Regions from separate parts of the Streptomyces sp. NPDC048484 genome, predicted to be linked through region 1. Evidence: riboswitches for the same ligand, from Rfam matches in the RefSeq annotation. Region 1 holds a riboswitch; each other region holds the start of a gene.
The links. Region 1 has a riboswitch for cobalamin ahead of AB0D14_RS23780 (energy-coupling factor ABC transporter permease). Riboswitches for the same ligand answer to the same signal wherever they lie in the genome.
Positions count from the first base shown of each region.

Region 2: another riboswitch for cobalamin. It lies ahead of AB0D14_RS32325 (cobalamin biosynthesis protein); the one in region 1 lies ahead of AB0D14_RS23780 (energy-coupling factor ABC transporter permease).
Region 3: another riboswitch for cobalamin. It lies ahead of metE (5-methyltetrahydropteroyltriglutamate--homocysteine S-methyltransferase); the one in region 1 lies ahead of AB0D14_RS23780 (energy-coupling factor ABC transporter permease).
Region 4: another riboswitch for cobalamin. It lies ahead of AB0D14_RS03755 (ABC transporter substrate-binding protein); the one in region 1 lies ahead of AB0D14_RS23780 (energy-coupling factor ABC transporter permease).

Region 1 is NZ_JBEZJY010000023.1:111,397-115,828, reverse strand. Features, by position in the region: gene AB0D14_RS23790 (cellulase family glycosylhydrolase) at 1-330, opposite strand, end outside; gene AB0D14_RS23785 (tetratricopeptide repeat protein) at 703-1,443, shown strand; cobalamin riboswitch at 1,538-1,720, shown strand; gene AB0D14_RS23780 (energy-coupling factor ABC transporter permease) at 1,750-2,463, shown strand; gene AB0D14_RS23775 (energy-coupling factor ABC transporter substrate-binding protein) at 2,460-2,849, shown strand; gene cbiQ (cobalt ECF transporter T component CbiQ) at 2,856-3,605, shown strand; gene AB0D14_RS23765 (ATP-binding cassette domain-containing protein) at 3,602-4,432, shown strand, end outside.
Region 2 is NZ_JBEZJY010000038.1:61,554-65,985, reverse strand. Features, by position in the region: gene AB0D14_RS32330 (cobyric acid synthase) at 1-1,521, opposite strand, end outside; gene AB0D14_RS32325 (cobalamin biosynthesis protein) at 1,518-2,474, opposite strand; cobalamin riboswitch at 2,611-2,744, opposite strand; gene AB0D14_RS32320 (hypothetical protein) at 3,056-3,277, opposite strand; gene AB0D14_RS32315 (inorganic phosphate transporter) at 3,290-4,432, opposite strand, start outside.
Region 3 is NZ_JBEZJY010000022.1:30,422-34,853, reverse strand. Features, by position in the region: gene AB0D14_RS22625 (roadblock/LC7 domain-containing protein) at 1-376, opposite strand, end outside; gene AB0D14_RS22620 (ATP-binding protein) at 373-1,572, opposite strand; cobalamin riboswitch at 1,984-2,136, shown strand; gene metE (5-methyltetrahydropteroyltriglutamate--homocysteine S-methyltransferase) at 2,321-4,432, shown strand, end outside.
Region 4 is NZ_JBEZJY010000003.1:97,314-101,745, forward strand. Features, by position in the region: gene AB0D14_RS03745 (MerR family transcriptional regulator) at 1-553, shown strand, start outside; gene AB0D14_RS03750 (CoA-binding protein) at 662-1,069, opposite strand; cobalamin riboswitch at 1,200-1,387, shown strand; gene AB0D14_RS03755 (ABC transporter substrate-binding protein) at 1,455-2,489, shown strand; gene AB0D14_RS03760 (iron chelate uptake ABC transporter family permease subunit) at 2,525-3,502, shown strand; gene AB0D14_RS03765 (ABC transporter ATP-binding protein) at 3,499-4,432, shown strand, end outside.

The sequences.
Region 1 (4,432 bases):
CTCGGCGCTGTTCTTGGTCCAGCGGTGGCCGTTGGAGAGGACGACGCGGACGGTGTTGGTGCCGAACGCCTTGATGTCGGCCAGCGACTGCGTCTCACCCGGGTACCAGGTGTGGGCGTGGTTGACGCCGCGCATGACGAAATCGTTGCCGTTGCCTTCGAGCAGGCGGCCCTCGTCGATATGGAGGCCGGTCGCGAAGGCCCCGGGCGACTGGGCATGTGCGGCAGTCGGGACGAGGGCACCGAGAACGACGAGCCCCAGGAAAGCGGCCAGCCCGGCCAGCAGGGCGCCGACTTGGCTCTTTCGTGTCGTGCTTCTTGTTCTTCTCACTGCGACTCCAGGGAGTGAGCGCCAAGAAACGTGAGTTTCGGGGAAGTGGGAGCGCTCCCATGGAGTCACCTTGCCAGGGGCACGTCAAGACATCGCGCATGCCCCGCCTCGTGACGGATGTTCTGGAGGGGCCTTCGCAAAGGCTCCTCCAGTCCGCGGCATCCGGCCGGACGGCGGCACCGGAGCCGTTGTGCTTCATGAGCCGCCCGGTGCCCATCACTTGTGGGCCCCGGCCACCGAAGGCGGCGCCCGGCAGCAGTGTGGCCTGTTCTGGGGAATCCGGTGGCGGAGACCGTGCGTACCCTGACAACGGGCTGCGGACGAGAGGCCGATGACATGGCGGGACGGTCGTGCACGGAATGCGCCGGGACGATGAAAGCGCTGCGAGAGGAACTGCAGCGGGCCGCGGAGGACCGGTCGCTGGAGGGGCTGGAGGGGATCCCGTTCCCTCCTGTGGAGGGTGAGCATCCCTCGGACGGCCCGGCAGCCGGGGACGACCTGGTGGTCCTCTTCGAACAGCGGGCGGCCATGCACGAACGCGACCTCGGCCCCGACCACCCGGACACCCTGCTCTCCCGCAACAACCTCGCGGGCGCCTGTCTGCAGGCAGGACACCTGAAGCGGGCCGTGCCGTTGTCCGAGCGCAACCTGGCCGACAGCGAGCGCCTCCTGGGCCCCGACCACCCCCACACACTCACCTGCCGCAACAACCTCGCGGGCGCGTACGAGGCGGACGGCGCCCCGGACCGCTCCATTCCGCTCTACGAGCGTGCCCTGGCGGGCCGCGAACGCGTCCTGGGGCCCGCCGAACTGCTCACCCTGGTGTGCCGGGACAATCTGGCGCGCGCCCACGAACTGACGGGCCACCCCACCCGCGCCGTCCCGCTCCATGAACGGACCCTCGCCGACCGCGAGCGCGTCCTGGGCGCCGACCACCCCGACACCCTGCTCTCCCGCAGCAATCTCGCCCACGCCCACCACGAAACGGGAAACGCCGCGCGCAGCGCCGCCTTGTTCGCGCAGGTCCTTGCCGACAGCGAACGGAGCCTCGGTCCCGACCACCCCGCGACACCGCATGTCCGAAAACTGCTGGCCCATGTACAGGGCGGCTGAACCGCCGTTCCGGCCCCGCCGGGGGAAACCGGCACGCGCTGCGTGACCGCTCTCACGCCCCCTGGCGCCGCTTGTCACCACCCCTGCACGGGCACTACTGTCGCGACGCCTTGGTGCTCGGGAAATCGGTGTGATGCCGGTGCGGCCCTCGCCACTGTGATCGGGAAGTCCGGCTCCAGCCCTCAGGGGCGGCCACTGGGTCCTCGGACCCGGGAAGGCGGAGCACGGGTGGTCTTACCCGTAAGCCAGGAGACCGGCCAAGGCGCGTCAACCATCCACGAGGTGCTGGAGAGGGTCTGCTGAGCCATGCACATAGCCGAGGGTTTTCTTCCTCCGGCGCACGCGGTCGCCTGGGGCGTCGCGTCGGCGCCGTTCGTCGTCCACGGAGTCCGGTCGCTCACCCGTGAGGTCAAAGAGCATCCCGAGAGCACGCTGCTCATCGGGGCGTCCGGAGCTTTCACGTTCGTTCTCTCCGCGCTGAAACTGCCGTCGGTGACCGGGAGCTGCTCGCACCCCACCGGCACGGGACTGGGCGCCATCCTGTTCCGGCCACCGGTCATGGCGGTCCTTGGCACCATCACGCTGCTCTTCCAGGCGCTGCTGCTCGCGCACGGCGGACTGACCACGCTGGGCGCCAACGTCTTCTCGATGGCGATCGTCGGGCCCTGGGCCGGCTACGGGGTCTACCGGCTGCTCCGGCGGTTCGGCGTGCCGCTGATGGTCGCGGTGTTCTTCGCCGCGTTCGTCGCCGACCTCTCCACCTACTGCGTCACCAGCGTGCAGCTGGCACTCGCGTTCCCCGACCCGAGCAGCGGATTCGTGGGCGCGCTCGGCAAGTTCGGCTCGATCTTCGCCGTCACCCAGATCCCGCTCGCGGTGAGCGAGGGGCTCCTGACCGTGCTCGTGATGCGGCTGCTGGTGCAGTCGAGCAAGGGCGAACTGACCCGGCTCGGCGTGTTCCTCACCAAGAAGCAGTCCCGGACCGGGACGACCGAGACGACCGAGACGGTGGCCCGATGAGCCGTAACGCGAAGATCAACGCGCTGCTGCTGTTCGTCGTGGCCGCGCTCGCCGTACTGCCGCTGGCCTTCGGCATGGGCGACCACAAGGAGGAGCCGTTCACGGGCGCCGACGCGGAGGCGGAGACCGCGATCACCGAGATCGAGCCCGACTACGAGCCGTGGTTCTCACCTTTGTACGAGCCGCCGTCCGGTGAGATCGAGTCGGCGCTGTTCGCCCTCCAGGCCGCCCTCGGCGCCGGCGTTCTCGCCTACTACTTCGGCGTGCGCCGGGGCCGACGCCAGGGTGAACAGCGTGCCCTGGCACAGCGGGACGGCCAGGCCCCCACGCCCGGCACAACCGGCGGTACCGCCGGCACCGGTGCGTCCGCGGCCGGACGGACCTGAGCCTTCGTGCTGCCGATCGACGCGGCGGCGCACAGCAGCCGCTGGCGCCACCGCCATCCCGTGGACAAGGCCGTGCTCGGGCTCGGCCTGACCGTACTGGCGATCTCGCTCCCGCCCTGGCCGGGCGCCGCCCTGGTCCTGGTGACGGCCCTCGCCGTCCTGCTGGGCCCTGCCGCGGTACCCGGCCGCCGGCTGTGGCGCGCCTACCGGGTGCCGTTGGGTTTCTGCGTGACCGGGGCGCTCCCCCTGCTCCTCCAGGTCGGCGGTCCCGACGGATTCGTGACCCTGGCCGAGGGCGGGCCGACGCGCGCCGGAGAACTGTTGCTGCGTACCTCCGCGGCCTCCCTCGGCGTGCTCCTGTTCGCGTTCACCACTCCCCTGTCCGACCTGCTGCCGCGGCTGGTGAACGCCGGGGTGCCCGCGCCGGTCGTCGACGTCGCCCTGGTGACGTACCGGATGAGCTTCCTGCTCCTCGACTCCGTACGCCGTATCAGGGAGGCGCAGGCCGCCCGGCTCGGACACACCACACGGGCCGCGGCCTGGCGTTCCCTGGCAGGGCTCGGCGCCACCGCTTTCGTCCGGGCCTTCGACCGGGCGACCCGGCTCCAGGCGGGGCTCGCCGGGCGCGGTTACGACGGCACCCTGCGCGTCCTGGTACCGGAGGCCCGGGTCTCCGCACGCTTCACGCTCGCCAGCGTCGCGCTGCTCGCGGCTCTGGCCGCCCTCACCTTCGTACTGGAAAGGCCGCTGCGATGAGCGAGCCCGTGCTGGTCGCCCTGCGGGGCGCGTCCTACGCGTACGAGGACGGCCCGGCCGTGCTCAGCGGCCTCGACTTCGAGGTGCGCGCGGGTCGCGCCCTCGCTCTGCTCGGCCGCAACGGCAGCGGCAAGACCACGCTGATGCGGCTGCTCAGCGGCGGGCTGCGGCCGCGCGGTGGACAGTTGACCGTCGAGGGCGATCCGGTGCGGTACGACCGCAAGGGCCTGACCCTGCTGCGCACGACCGTCCAGCTGGTGGTGCAGGATCCGGACGACCAGTTGTTCGCCGCGTCCGTGGGCCAGGACGTCTCGTTCGGGCCGCTGAACCTCGGCCTGCCCGACGCCGAGGTACGAGCCCGGGTGGACGAGGCACTCGCCGCGCTGGACATCGCCGCCCTGGCCGACCGGCCCACCCATCTGCTCTCCTACGGACAGCGCAAGCGGACCGCGATCGCGGGCGCCGTGGCGATGCGACCGCGTGTCCTGATCCTCGACGAACCGACCGCGGGGCTCGACCCGGACGGCCAGGAACGGCTGCTCGCGACCCTCGACGGGCTGCGCGAGAGCGGCACCACCGTGGTCATGGCGACGCATGACGTGGACCTCGCCCTGCGCTGGGCCGACGACGCGGCGCTCCTCGTCCCGTCCGGAGCGGTGACCGGCCCGGCCGCCGCGATCCTGGCCCGCACGGATCTCCTGGAGCAGGCGGGGCTGCGCCTGCCGTGGGGCATCGCGGTGGCTGAACTCCTGTGTGGACAAGGCCTCTTGACCAGCCCGTCGGCCGGCCCGCGCACCGCGGACGAACTGGCTGCGCTGACCGCCCTG
Region 2 (4,432 bases), on a different contig from region 1:
CGCGTCCGTGTCCGTGTGTTCCTCGATCAGATCGCCGAGCAGGTCCAGTTGCTCCTCGCGCAGCCTCGCGAACGACGTGTCGGCGGCCGGTACGAAGCGGCGCCCCGCGGCGGCGGCCACCTCGCGCAGGAAGGCGCGCCGGAAGCCGTCCGACTCCAGGGAGCCGTGCCAGTGCGTACCCCAGACCTGGCCGACCCGGCAGCCGTCCAGGCTGTGTCCGTCGCCATCGGAGATGAACGGCTCCCCGCCCGTCACCTGGGCGACCCCGTGATGGATCTCGTATCCCTCCAGAGGTTCGCCGAGAGCCTCGCCGACGGGCCGGGTGAGGGTCTTCTCCCGCGCGAACCGCACACGTACGGGGAGGAGTCCGAGCCCGTCGACGGCGCCGGCCCTCGACTCGACCTCGTCCTCGATGTGTTCGCCGAGGAGCTGGAAGCCGCCGCAGATACCCAGCACGGGGCGCCCCTCGGCGGCCCTGCGCACCAGGGCGTCGGCGAGGCCGCGCTGCCGCAGCCACTCCAGGGCCCGGACCGTGCCCCGGGTGCCGGGTACGACGACCAGGTCGGCGTCGGTCAGCTCCTCGGCCCGGTCCACGAACCGCACGACGACGCCCGGTTCGGCGGCGAGGGCGTCGAGGTCCGTGAAGTTGGACATCAGGGGGATCGCGCAGACGGCAACCCGCAGGATGTCCTCGCCGACGGGGGCGGTCACCTCGGACTCCCGCACCGAGCCCCGTAGAGAGACCCTCAGTCCGTCCTCCTCGTCGATGCCGAGCCCGTGCCGGAAGGGCAGGATGCCGTAGGTGCGCCGCCCGGTGAGCCCGTGCAGCATGTCGATGCCGGGTTCGAGCAGGGAGACGTCCCCGCGGAACTTGTTGACGAGGAAACCGGCGACGAGCTCCTGGTCCTCGCGCGACAGCAGGGCCACCGTCCCGAAGAAGGAGGCGAAGACGCCGCCGCGGTCGATGTCGCCCACCACGAGCACGGGCAGCCGCGCGCCCCGTGCGATCCCCATGTTCACGATGTCCGTCCGCCGCAGGTTGATCTCGGCGGGACTGCCCGCCCCCTCACAGATCACCGCGTCATACGTGCCCCGCAACTCGGCCAGACAGTCCAGCACGGTCCCGAGCAACGCCTCCTGGCGGCCGCCGTGGTAGCCGCGCGCACTCATCTCGCCCACGGGCTTGCCCATGAGGACGACCTGGCTGCTGCGGTCGCTGCCCGGTTTGAGCAGTACGGGGTTCATGAGCGCGGTGGGCTCCACGCGGGCTGCCTGCGCCTGCATGGCCTGCGCGCGCCCGATCTCGGCGCCCTCCCGCGTCACGAACGAGTTCAGCGACATGTTCTGCGCCTTGAACGGCGCGACCTTGACGCCGCGGCGCGCCAGCCACCGGCAGATCCCGGCGGTCACCACGCTCTTGCCCGCGTCGGAGGTGGTACCGGCGACGAGCAGTCCGCCACCGAGCCCCCCGCCCGGGCCCGTGCCCTGTCCTCCGCGTCCTCCGCCCAGTCTCCCGCTCATGACGTACGCCCTTTCCTGGTGAGCGATGTGACGAGCAGCCGCCCGGCGACACCGGCGCCCAGCGCGAGCAGGCTCACGCGGCCGGAGAGCCGGACGGACCGTTCGATGTCCCCGACCCGCACGGCCCGCCCCGGACCGTTGAGGACCGGCCGGTGCTCGACCCGTCCCGCGTACGAGAGCGTGCCGCCGAGCCGCACACCGAGCGCCCCCGCGAACGAGGCCTCGACGGGTCCGGCGTTGGGGCTCGGATGCTTGGCGGCGTCCGTACGCCAGGCGCGGACCGCTCCCCGTGGATCACCGCCGGCGACGGCCGCGAGGGCTGCCGTCAGCCTGGCCCCGGGCCATCCCGCGAGGTCGTCGAGCCGCGCCGAGGCCCAGCCGTACCGCCGGTGGCGGGCCGACCTGTGTCCGACCATGGCGTCCAGCGTGTTGACGGCCCGGAACCCCACCAGACCGGGTACGCCCGCGACCGCGCCCCACACCAGGGCGCCCACCACGGCGTCGGAGGTGTTCTCGGCGACCGACTCGACGACGGCCCGGGCGATCCCGTCGGCGTCCAGTGCCTGCGGGTCCCGCCCGCACAGATGCGGCAGCCGCTCGCGGGCCGCCTCGATGTCCCCGGCGGCCAGTGCCCCGCCGACGGCCCGGGCCTCCCGCCCGAGGGAGGTCCCCCCGACGACGGCCCACGTGGCGGCGGCGGTCAGTGCGACGGACGCGGCACGAGAGGTGCGGACGCAGCGGTCGGCGGCCAGGCCGAGGGCGACGGCGCCGCCCGCGCACACGGCGGTGTGCAGCGCGCCCCATCCCCGGTGGTCCCGCCACAGGACCCGCTCCACGGCTCCGGCGGCACGGCCGAACGCGGCGACCGGATGCCCCCGGCGGGGATCGCCGAGCAGCAGGTCACCGAGGAGGCCGGCGGCGGCGCCGTACGCGAAGTCGCGATCGGCACGCACCGGTTCAGCCCGCCGCTACGTAGGGCGTGACCCTCGTAACCCTCTTGACTCTCGTAACCCTCGTGCTGGGCACACTGGTCCACAACAGGCGGCCGCGCATGGCGATTTGTCCTCACTCAGGGTGTCCACGCCCTGGTTCGACGAGACCGACGACGAGAGTTCCTGGCTCCCGGGGGATGGATTCCCCGGTAACAGTGGCGGGACCGCGCCGGATTCGCACCGGCTTCCTCTTCTGCCGTCGTACATGGCCCCGGCAGTCCACCACGGCCCGAGAACACCAGTCAACTTGCTGTTGACCTGCGAAGGGAGAGTGTGCTGAGGCCCACATCCACCAGCAGGCTCTCTTTGCGGGCTGGTTGTCGCCCGCGTGGATTCCCCCGCCGGAGAGGGACTCTGGACGACAGGCTTGCGATCACCGTGTGTGACGTGCGGTACGAAGAGGAGGAATTGCGCCTGCCGGACTCGTTCGACGTCCCGTCGGGCGCGGACATGCGTCCGCCCTGCCGGGACCGCGGGTGAGGCGGCCCCGACAGGGCGGACGGTGATGCTCGGGTGTACGGCCGGCTCGACGGCCGTACCGGTCAGGCGACGATCAGATAGATCCCGTACGCCACGGCCGCCGCGCAGGCCGCGAAGCAGGCGTAGGCGCCGGTGACCGCGAGGGTCGCCGAGTCGCCCTGGGAGGCGGCCGACTCGCGCTTGGAGAGGCCGACGATGCCGAGGGTGAAGAGGCCCACGAGGGCGACGGTGGCGATGAGGCTGACTCCGAACACGGAGCCGAGGGCTGCCCAGTCGATCTTCATGAGGTTGGTTCCTTACACCGTGGCCGGACGGGCGGGCTCGGCGTCCGGGCCCGGGATGGTGGTCTTCAGTTCGTCGATCGTGGTGACCGTGCCCGTGCCCGTGGGAGGCGGGGTGACCGCGGCGATCGCGGTGGTCACGACGCCGGCGGGCTCGTCGTTGACGTTGTCGACGGTGACGGGCTGGCGGCGGGACAGGGTCCAGATGACCCCGGAGCCCGCGATCAGCAGCGCGCCGGTGAGGACGATGCCCCAGGTGCCCTGCTTGGTGAGGAACTCGGCGCCCGCGCCGACCAGGCCGGCGGCCGGGAGGGTGAGGCCCCAGGCGATGAACATGCGGGTCGCGGTCGACCAGCGGACGACACCACCCTTGCGGCCCAGGCCCGAGCCCATCACGGCGCCGGAGCAGGACTGGGTGGTGGAGAGGGAGAAGCCGAGGTGCGAGGAGGCCAGGATGACGGTCGCGGCACTGGTCTGGGCGGCGAAGCCCTGCGGCGGCGCGAGATCGGTGAGGCCCTTGCCCATGGTGCGGATGATGCGCCAGCCGCCCAGGTAGGTGCCGAGCGCGATGGCGATTCCGGCCGAGACGATGACCCACAGGGGAGGATTCGACCCGGGCGAGAGCACACCGCCGGTGACCAGGGCGAGGGTGATGATGCCCATGGTCTTCTGCGCGTCGTTCGTGCCGTGGGCCAGTGAGACCAGCCCCGCGGAGGTGATCTGACCGGCGCGGTAGCCCTTGGAAGTCGCCTTCTCGCCGGCCCGGTTGCTGATCCTGTACGTCAGCCGGGTGGCGAGCATCGCGGCGAGTCCGGCCACCAGGGGCGCGGCGACCGCGGGGATCAGGACCTTGGTGATCACGGTCGCCCCGTTCACCGACGACCAGCCCGCCGACATCACCGCGGCGCCGATCAGGCCGCCGAAGAGGGCGTGGGACGAGCTGGAGGGCAGACCCAGGAGCCAGGTCAGGAGATTCCACAGAATGGCGCCGACGAGCGCCGCGAAGATCACCTCGGTGCGGAGGCCCTCTTCGTTGACGATGCCGCCGGAGATGGTCTTGGCGACCTCCACGGAGAGGAACGCACCGACGAGGTTCAGCACGGCGGACATGGCCACCGCCGTCTTGGGCTTCAGAGCGCCGGTCGAGATGGTCGTCGC
Region 3 (4,432 bases), on a different contig from region 1:
GGCGGCCGGTCGACATTGCCTTGCCCAGTCGGCTGACGAGCTGCTGCATCCGATAGGTGATGTCGCCCATGTCGACGTTGACGGACGCTGCCACGGCAAGATAGGAACCCCCACCCGCTGCGTTCAGGAAAACCCAGCCGCCATCGAACTCGATGAGAGTCTGACGCCAGTTCACACTGGAGTCACGGCAGAAGAACCCGACGGACCGACTGAGGGACTGCAGCCCACTCACGGCAGCGGCGACCTTGTCAGCATCATCCCGACCGAGATCCGCCGTGCGGGACATCTGGAGCCCATCGGCGGAGATCAGGACTGCGTGCAGGGCGCCAGGAATTTCCAGCGCATCCTGGAGCATCCAGGACAGGTCGTCACTCACGGGGCATCAGTTCCTTTGTGTGCATCGGCGGGACTGGGCTCGTCGAGTCCGGCGGCCGACACCACCGGACTCCGGCCGGCGAGGGTGCCATGCTGGAAGGCCCCCATCGCCGCCACTCTGTCCTCGGCCGACCGGGCAGGCCGTGGAGTTGAGGTGGGCCTATCACCGGTCACGAGTGCCATAGCGCGCTTGTTCCTTCGCCTGGGCAGACCGTCGCCTGTCTCCGCAGGGACCGAACCGCCGTTTCTCGGGCCAGGATCGGTCGTCAGCGCTGCACTCGGCTTCTTCGGCTCGGGCGTGGTGGTCAGTAGATCCTTCGGCATCATCACCACTGCCCGGACGCCCCCGTAGGGGGATGTGCCGTCGATCGCGACCGTGAATCCGAAGCGAGAACACAGCGCACCGATGACCGCGAAGCCGAACTTGGGAGGGTTGCCGAGCTCGGAGACGCTCACCGCGGACTCACCGGACAAGAGGACCGAGGCGTTCGTCTTCTCTTCCTCACTCATCCCGACACCTGCGTCATCGATCACAATGCAGACGCCCGCGGGCACGCTCCGCACGTTGATCTCGACCATGGATGTGGGTGCTGAGTATTTGGTGGCGTTGTCGAGCAGTTCAGCCACCGCCAGGGCGATCGGCTCGACTGTGCGACTGGTCACTGCGGAGTCCACCTGCGAGAGGACGTCGACGCGTTGGTAGTGCCGGATCCGGCTCATGGCTCCGCGGATCACGTCATAGACGGATGCCGCCTCCCGCTGCCTGCCAAGCCATCCTCCGCACAGTACGGCAATGGACTGTGCGCGCCTGTTGAACTGGGCGTTCATGTGGTCGACGTCCAGCAGATCCTGCAGGATGGCCGAATCGCCGTGCTTTTTCTGCAGCTCGGAGATGACCCGCTGCTGCTCCGCCGCGAGGCCCTGGAGCGTCTGCATTGCGGACTTCAGTACGGTATTGGTGGCGGTCTCAGCCTCTTCCTTGGCCTGCCGGACCACGTCGTCGTAGCCACGCCGCAGGCCCTCGAGGCTGGATTCAAGGTTAGCGTTGCGGCCCCGCTGCTCGCCCATAGAACCTTCGAGGCTCTGTTTCTGACGGCGTAACGCTCTGATCGTCCTTCGCTGAACGACGACCGTGGTCGCGACAGGGACGCCGGCAGCGAGCGCCCAGACTGTCGGATCCTGCCAAAAATTCGTCATGTGACTCTCTTTAGAGCGACTGGAGTTCAGCCCCCGGGATCTATCCATGCGCGCCCTCGGCTGCGGGCAGCAATCACCACCCGGAGGACCCTTGGCTGCAGGCATCATCGAGGAGAAAACCCACTTGGCATGTGCCCGAAATCGTATCACCGGCAGACCATGACACCCCGTCAAGTCTGGCTTGTGCGCGCACTGTTGGCACCCAACAGACGTGAGTTCCGGTGGAGGTAGTGTGATACCCCCGTGGAGGCCCGCATCACCTCGCTCCGATGCCGCTGGACCGCTGCCCCCACCCCTGCTCCCCCGACCCGCACCATCCGCCATACGAGCAGGGTTTCCCCCGGAGGGGTTCCGCCCCCTAGGCTGGCCGACGCAGCTGGTTCGCCCCCGTCCGCCAGGCGGGACGCGTCGTAAGAGGGAACCCGGTGGGAATCCGGGACTGCCCCGCAGCGGTGAGCGGGAACGACCGCCGTCACACGCACTGGACCCGACGAACAGGGTCTGGGAAGCGACGGCCAGTAGGTGTCCTCCGTAGGGAGGACGTGCTCGCAAGTCCGAAGACCTGCCCGCTGCCCGCGTGCGACCCCTCGTGCGCGGACATCCCGGTGACCTCGTGGGCGGGTCGACGTACAGATCGGGCGGACGACCGTGCTGTGCCAGGCGGTTTGGTTTCCGGCCGGTTCGTCACCCCTTCGCGCTCGCGTCCCGTCCCGGGATCCCAGGGAGATATCTCGCGAAGGAGATTTCCGTGACAGCGAAGTCCGCAGCCGCGGCAGCACGGGCCACCGTGTACGGCTACCCCCGCCAAGGCCCGAACCGGGAACTGAAGAAGGCGATCGAGGGCTACTGGAAGGGCCGCGTCGGCGCCGACGCCCTCCGGACCACCGCCGCCGAACTGCGCCGGGCGAACTGGCAGCAGCTGGCCGCGGCCGGCGTCCACGAGGTCCCCACCGGTGACTTCTCCTACTACGACCATGTCCTCGACGCCAGCGTCATGGTCGGTGCGATCCCCGAACGCCACCGCGCCGCCGTCGAGGCCGACGCACTGGACGGCTACTTCGCCATGGCACGCGGCACCCAGGACGTGGCGCCGCTGGAAATGACCAAGTGGTTCGACACCAACTACCACTACCTGGTACCCGAGTTGGGCCCGGACACCGTCTTCGCGGCGGACTCCGCCAAGCAGGTCGCCGAGCTCCGCGAAGCCATCACCCTCGGCCTCAACTCCCGCCCCGTCCTCGTCGGACCCGTCACCTATCTGCTGCTCTCCAAGCCGGCGCCGGGTGTTGCCGCCGACTTCGACCCGCTCACCCTCCTCGACCGGCTGCTGCCCGTGTACGCCGAGATCCTCGCCGATCTGCGCGCCGCAGGCGCCGAGTGGGTGCAGCTCGACGAACCGGCTCTGGTGCAGGACCGCACACCCGCCGAGCTGAACGCCGCGACCCGCGCCTACCGCGACCTCGGCGCCCCGGCCGACCGCCCGAAGCTCCTGGTCGCCTCCTACTTCGGCCGGCTCGGTGCCGCCCTGCCGGTGCTGGCCAAGGCCCCGGTCGAGGGTCTCGCCCTGGACTTCACCGAGACGGCGGCCGCCAACCTGGACGCGCTCGCCGCCGTGGGCGGCCTGCCCGGCAAACGCCTGATCGCCGGCGTCGTCAACGGCCGCAACATCTGGGTCAACGACCTGGAGAGGTCCCTCACCACCCTCGGCACCCTGCTCGGGCTGGCCGACCGGGTCGACGTGGCCGCCTCCTGCTCCCTCCTCCACGTCCCTCTCGACGCCACCGCCGAGCGCGACACCGCGCCGCAGATCCTGCGTTGGCTCGCCTTCGCCCGCCAGAAGACCGCCGAGATCGTCACCCTCGCCAGGGGACTCGCGTGCGGCACCGACACGATCGCAGCCGAACTCGCCGCCAACCGGGCCGACCTGGCCTCCCGCGCCGACTCGGCGATCACCCGCGATCCCGCCGTACGAGCCCGCGCCGCCGCCGTCACAGACGCCGACGTCCGCCGCTCCCTGCCGTACCCGGAACGCGCCACCGCGCAGCGCGCCCATCTCGGGCTGCCGCTGCTGCCGACCACCACCATCGGCTCCTTCCCCCAGACCACGGAACTGCGCACCGCACGGGCCGACCTGCGCGCGGGGCGGATCGACCGTGCCGGGTACGAGGAGCGCATCAGGGCCGAGATCGGCGAGGTGATCTCCTTCCAGGAGAAGACCGGCCTCGACGTGCTCGTGCACGGCGAGCCCGAACGCAACGACATGGTCCAGTACTTCGCCGAGCAGCTCACCGGTTACCTCGCCACCCAGCACGGCTGGGTCCAGTCCTACGGCACCCGCTACGTCCGCCCGCCGATCCTGGCCGGCGACATCTCCCGCCCTGAGCCCATGACGGTGCGCTGGACGACGTACGCCCAGTCGCTCACCACCAAACCGGTCAAGGGCATGCTCACCGGCCCCGTCACCATGCTCGCCTGGTCCTTCGTCCGCAACGACCAGCCCCTCGGTGAGACCGCCCGCCAGGTCGCCCTCGCCCTGCGCGACGAGGTGAACGACCTTGCGGCGGCCGGGACTTCCGTCATCCAGGTCGACGAACCCGCCCTGCGCGAAACACTGCCCCTGCGAGCCGTCGACCATCCGGAGTATCTGGCGTGGGCCACCGAGGCGTTCCGGCTCAGCACCGGCGGCGTACGCCCGGACACACAGATCCACACCCACATGTGTTACGCCGAGTTCGGGGACATCGTCCAGGCGATCGACGACCTCGACGCCGACGTCATCAGCCTGGAGGCGGCGCGCTCCCACATGCAGGTCGCGCGGGAGCTGGCCGAGCACGGCTATCCGCGCGAGGCCGGGCCCGGT
Region 4 (4,432 bases), on a different contig from region 1:
ACTGATGAACCGGTTGGCACGGCTTTCCGCCGCCGAACGCAAGCAGATCATCGACGAGTTCAAGGAGGAGGTGTTCGGCAGTCTCGACGTCGGCCCGCACCTGCGTGACCGCCTGCGCACCTTCAGCATCGAACTGCCCGACGACCCCACACCCGATCAGGTCGACGCCTGGATCGAACTGGCCGAGCTGGTGCGGGACCCCGGTTTCCGGGCCCGGATGCGCACCATGCTGGAGCTGAGTACCCCGGTCCCCGGGCAGAGCCGTCCCCCCGGGGCGTCCATCTGGTGGGGCAAGCAGGTCGTGCAGACCGTCGCGGAGGCCAGAGAACGCGGGATCGGCCCTGAAGGACCGGCAGCGGCCGAAGTGCTGTCCAAGCTGTTCGGCGACGCCGATCGGGCCGCCGTGCTGTTGTGCCTGGAGGCCGGGATCGAGGCGGGGGCGGAACGCTACCGCAGGCTCGTCGCCCGCGTGCGCGGACAGTATGCGTTTCCCGACGCGACCGAGGAGCTGGAGTGGCTGACGCGAGCCCTGCATGCCGCGGACCAAGCCTGACCGGCCGTGCCGATCTGCTTGGCCTTCGGTTTCGAGCCCCTCGGGCTGGCAGAGGTCGACGTGTCGACGTGTCGATGACCGTCCGCACTGCTCGTCCCCAGGCAGGCCCTAACGCAGGGAATTGAGTTCGATCGCCGGGCAGCGGTCCATGACCATGTCGAGGCCGGCCGCGCGGGTGCGCTCGTAGCCGGCCTCGTCGATCACGCCGAGCTGGAACCAGACCGCCTTGGCGCCGATGGCGACGGCCTCGTCGGCGACGGAGCCGGCGAGGCCGCTGTTGATGAACACGTCGACGACGTCGACTGCGAAGGGGATCTCTGCCAGGGAGGCGTATCCCTTCTCCCCGTGGACGGTCTCGGCCTTCGGATGGACCGGGATCACGCGCTTGCCGTAGCGCTGGAGCACCTGCGCGACGCCGTACGCGGCCCGCCGTTCGTTCGACGAGAGGCCGACGACGGCCCAGGTGTCGCCGAGTTCGGTGAGGATCTTGCGGATCGTTGCCGGATCGCCGTACACGGTGAGCCTCCAGGAAATGCGGTAAGGGCTGCTGCGCCGGACAACAGCGCACACCGCGCGGTGATTCCCGGCGCCGCGGCCCGCCGCCGACAGGTCCGCGAAGCCGGGGTCGGTGTGGCGAAAGTCGCCGTGATAGCTTGCCGAAGCCAGTCGAACCCATGTACGTGGGTCAGGGAATCCGGTGGAAATCCGGAGCTGACGCGCAGCGGTGAGGGTGACGGGCGGGGCATCGGCCACTGGATCGACACGACGGTCCGGGAAGGCGCCTCGTCCGGGTGAACCCGAGTCCGAAGACCTGCTGGCGGCCTCCGTGGTCCCGAGACGGCGGGGGAGCACCCGTACGACCGGGCTCCGCGTTCGAGCCCTCGACGTCTGAGGAACTTCCGTGCCCATCGCACGCCCCGCCCGCCCGGCCGTCCTGCTCCTTTGCGGAGTCATGTGCGCAGTCATGCTGCTGACCGGCTGCGGTGCGACCGACCCGCCCGACGTGGACTCCGAGGCCGCCGTCACTCTGGACAACTGCGGTCACACCGTACGGGTGGAGTCCCCGCCCCGACGGGCGGTCTCCCTCAACCAGGGCACCGCCGAGATCATGCTCTCGCTGGGCCTCGCCGACCGCATGGCCGGCACCGCCACCTGGACCGACCCGGTGATGAAGGGCCTGGAGAAGGCCAACGCGAGGGTGAAGCGGATCGCCGACAACACCCCCTCCTTCGAACGGGTCCTGGACGCCGACCCCGACTTCGTCGCCGCCTCGTTCGAGTCCACACTCGGCAAGGGAGGCGTCGCCACCCGGGAGCAGTTCGAGAAGCTCGGCGTGCCCGCTTACGTCTCGCCCTCCGACTGCGCGGGCAAGGACAACACCGGCGACGGCGACGGCGCCCGGAGCAAGCCGCTCGGCTTCGACGCCGTCTACCGCGAGATACGTGATCTGGCCGAGGTGTTCGGCGTGGAGGAGCGGGGCGACAAGCTGGTCGCCGAGCTGCGGCAGCGCGTGAAGAAGGCCACGTCGGGCATCGACGCCTCGGACGTCTCCCTCCTGTACTGGTTCGCCAACTCGGAATCGCCCTACATGGCGGGCTGCTGTGGATCCCCCGGCATGATCACCCGGGCGTTCGACGCGAAGAACGTCTTCGACGACACCCACGAGGAATGGCCCCAGATCAACTGGGAGACGGTGGCCGACCGCGACCCCGACGTCCTCGTCATCGGCGATCTGACCCGCAAGTCGCAGACCGCCGAGTCCGCGAAGAGGAAGATCGAGTTCCTGGAGACCGACCCGGTCACCAAGAACATGACCGCCGTCAAGAAGAAGCGGTACGTCCTGCTCAGCGGGCAGGCCCTGAACCCGACCATCCGTACCGTCGAGGGTGTCGAGCAAGTCGCTGCCGCCCTGCGGGAGTTCGGGCTCACGGGGTGACACGCCCGCGCGTGGGGCTGCTCTACGCGGCCGGAATGGCCCTGCTCGTGGCATCCGTCGCCTTCGCGATCACCATCGGCCCCGCGGACATCCGCGTCGGTGACGTGTGGGCCGTGGTCGCGTCCCATCTCGGCTGGGGGAGTACGGAGCTGAGCCCCATCCGGGACGGGATCGTCTGGCAGCTGCGACTGCCGCGCACCCTCCTGGCCGCCGTCTGCGGGGCCGGACTCGCCGTGTGCGGCGCGGTGATGCAGTCCCTGCTGCGCAACCCGCTCGCCGACCCGTTCGTCCTCGGGGTGTCCTCGGGCGCCTCGACCGGCGCGGTCGTCGTGGTCGTCCTCGGGGCCGGCGGAGGACTGGTGTCGGTCTCCGCCGGCGCGTTCCTCGGTGCGCTTCTCTCGTTCGGGCTCGTTCTGCTGCTCAGTCACACCCTCGGCGGGACGACGGACCGGGTGGTGCTGAGCGGTGTCGCCGCGATGCAGCTCTTCTCCGCGCTCACCTCCTTCGTGGTGATGACCGCCGCCGACGCCGAGACCACCCGTGGAGTCCTGTTCTGGCTGCTCGGCTCGCTGGGCGGGGTCGGCTGGACCGACGTCTGGGTCTGCCTCGCGGTGCTGGCGGTCACGCTGGCGGTCTGCCTGGCGTACGCGCGCACGCTCGACGCGTTCGCCTTCGGCCAGGACGCCGCCGCGAACCTCGGGGTGTCCGTGGCGCGTACACGTCTGGTGCTGCTGTGCGCGACGGCCCTCCTGACGGCCGCGCTCGTCAGCTCGGCGGGCGCCATCGGCTTCGTCGGCCTCGTCCTGCCGCACGCCGCCCGGGCGCTGGTGGGCTCCGGCCACGCCCGGCTGCTGCCGGTCGCCGCCCTCGCCGGGGCGGTGTTCCTGGTGTGGGTCGACACCCTGGCCCGTACCGTCCTCGATCCCCAGGAGGTGCCCGTCGGCGTGGTCACCTCACTCATCGGCGTACCGGTGTTCGTGCTGGTGCTGTACCGGACACGGAGGACGCCATGACGACCGAAAGCACCACGAGTCCCACGAGTGCCGGGGGTGCCGGGGGTGCGGTGACGTCGGGGGACGCCCCGGGTGCCGGGGGAGACGAGGGTGCTGAGGCCGCCGAGAACGCGGAGGCCACGCCGGCCGCCGGGCTCCGGGCCCGGCACGTCACCCGTACCGCCGACGGACGCATCATCCTGGACGGCGTCAGTATCAGCCCCGCCCCCGGCGCCACCGTCGGCCTCCTCGGCCCGAACGGTTCCGGCAAGTCCACCCTCCTGCGCCTGCTCTCCGGCGTCCTCGCCCCGGCCTCGGGCGTGGTCACCCTCGACGGCCGCCCGCTCGCCGGACTGGGGCGCCGCGACATCGCCCGCCGTATCGCGGTCGTCGAGCAGCAGGCCGACACCCAGGTGGAGATGAGCGTCCTGGACGTCGTGCGCCTCGGCCGTACACCGCACCGCCGCGCCTGGGCGCCCGCTTCCGGGGCCGACGAGGAGGCCGTCCACGAGGCCCTGGCCCGTACCGGACTCGCCGACCGCGCCCATCAGTCCTGGCACACCCTCTCCGGCGGCGAACGCCAACGCGTGCAGATCGCCCGCGCCCTCGCCCAGGAACCCCACGAACTCCTCCTGGACGAACCGACCAACCACCTGGACATCCAGCACCAGCTCGATCTGCTGACCCTCGTCACCTCGCTCCCGGTCACCAGCGTCGTCGCACTGCACGACCTCAACCTCGCGGCCATGTACTGCGACCAGCTCGTCGTCCTGCGCGAGGGACGCGTGGTGGCCGGCGGGACCCCGGGCCACGTGCTCACCGAGGAACTCATCGCCGAGGTGTACGGAGTCCGGGCCGCCGTCACGCGCGACGGCTCCGACGGCCGGCCGCACGTGCGCTTCCTGGGCACCGTGAACCGGCCCGTCCGGCCTGCCGCGCCCCAGGAAATCG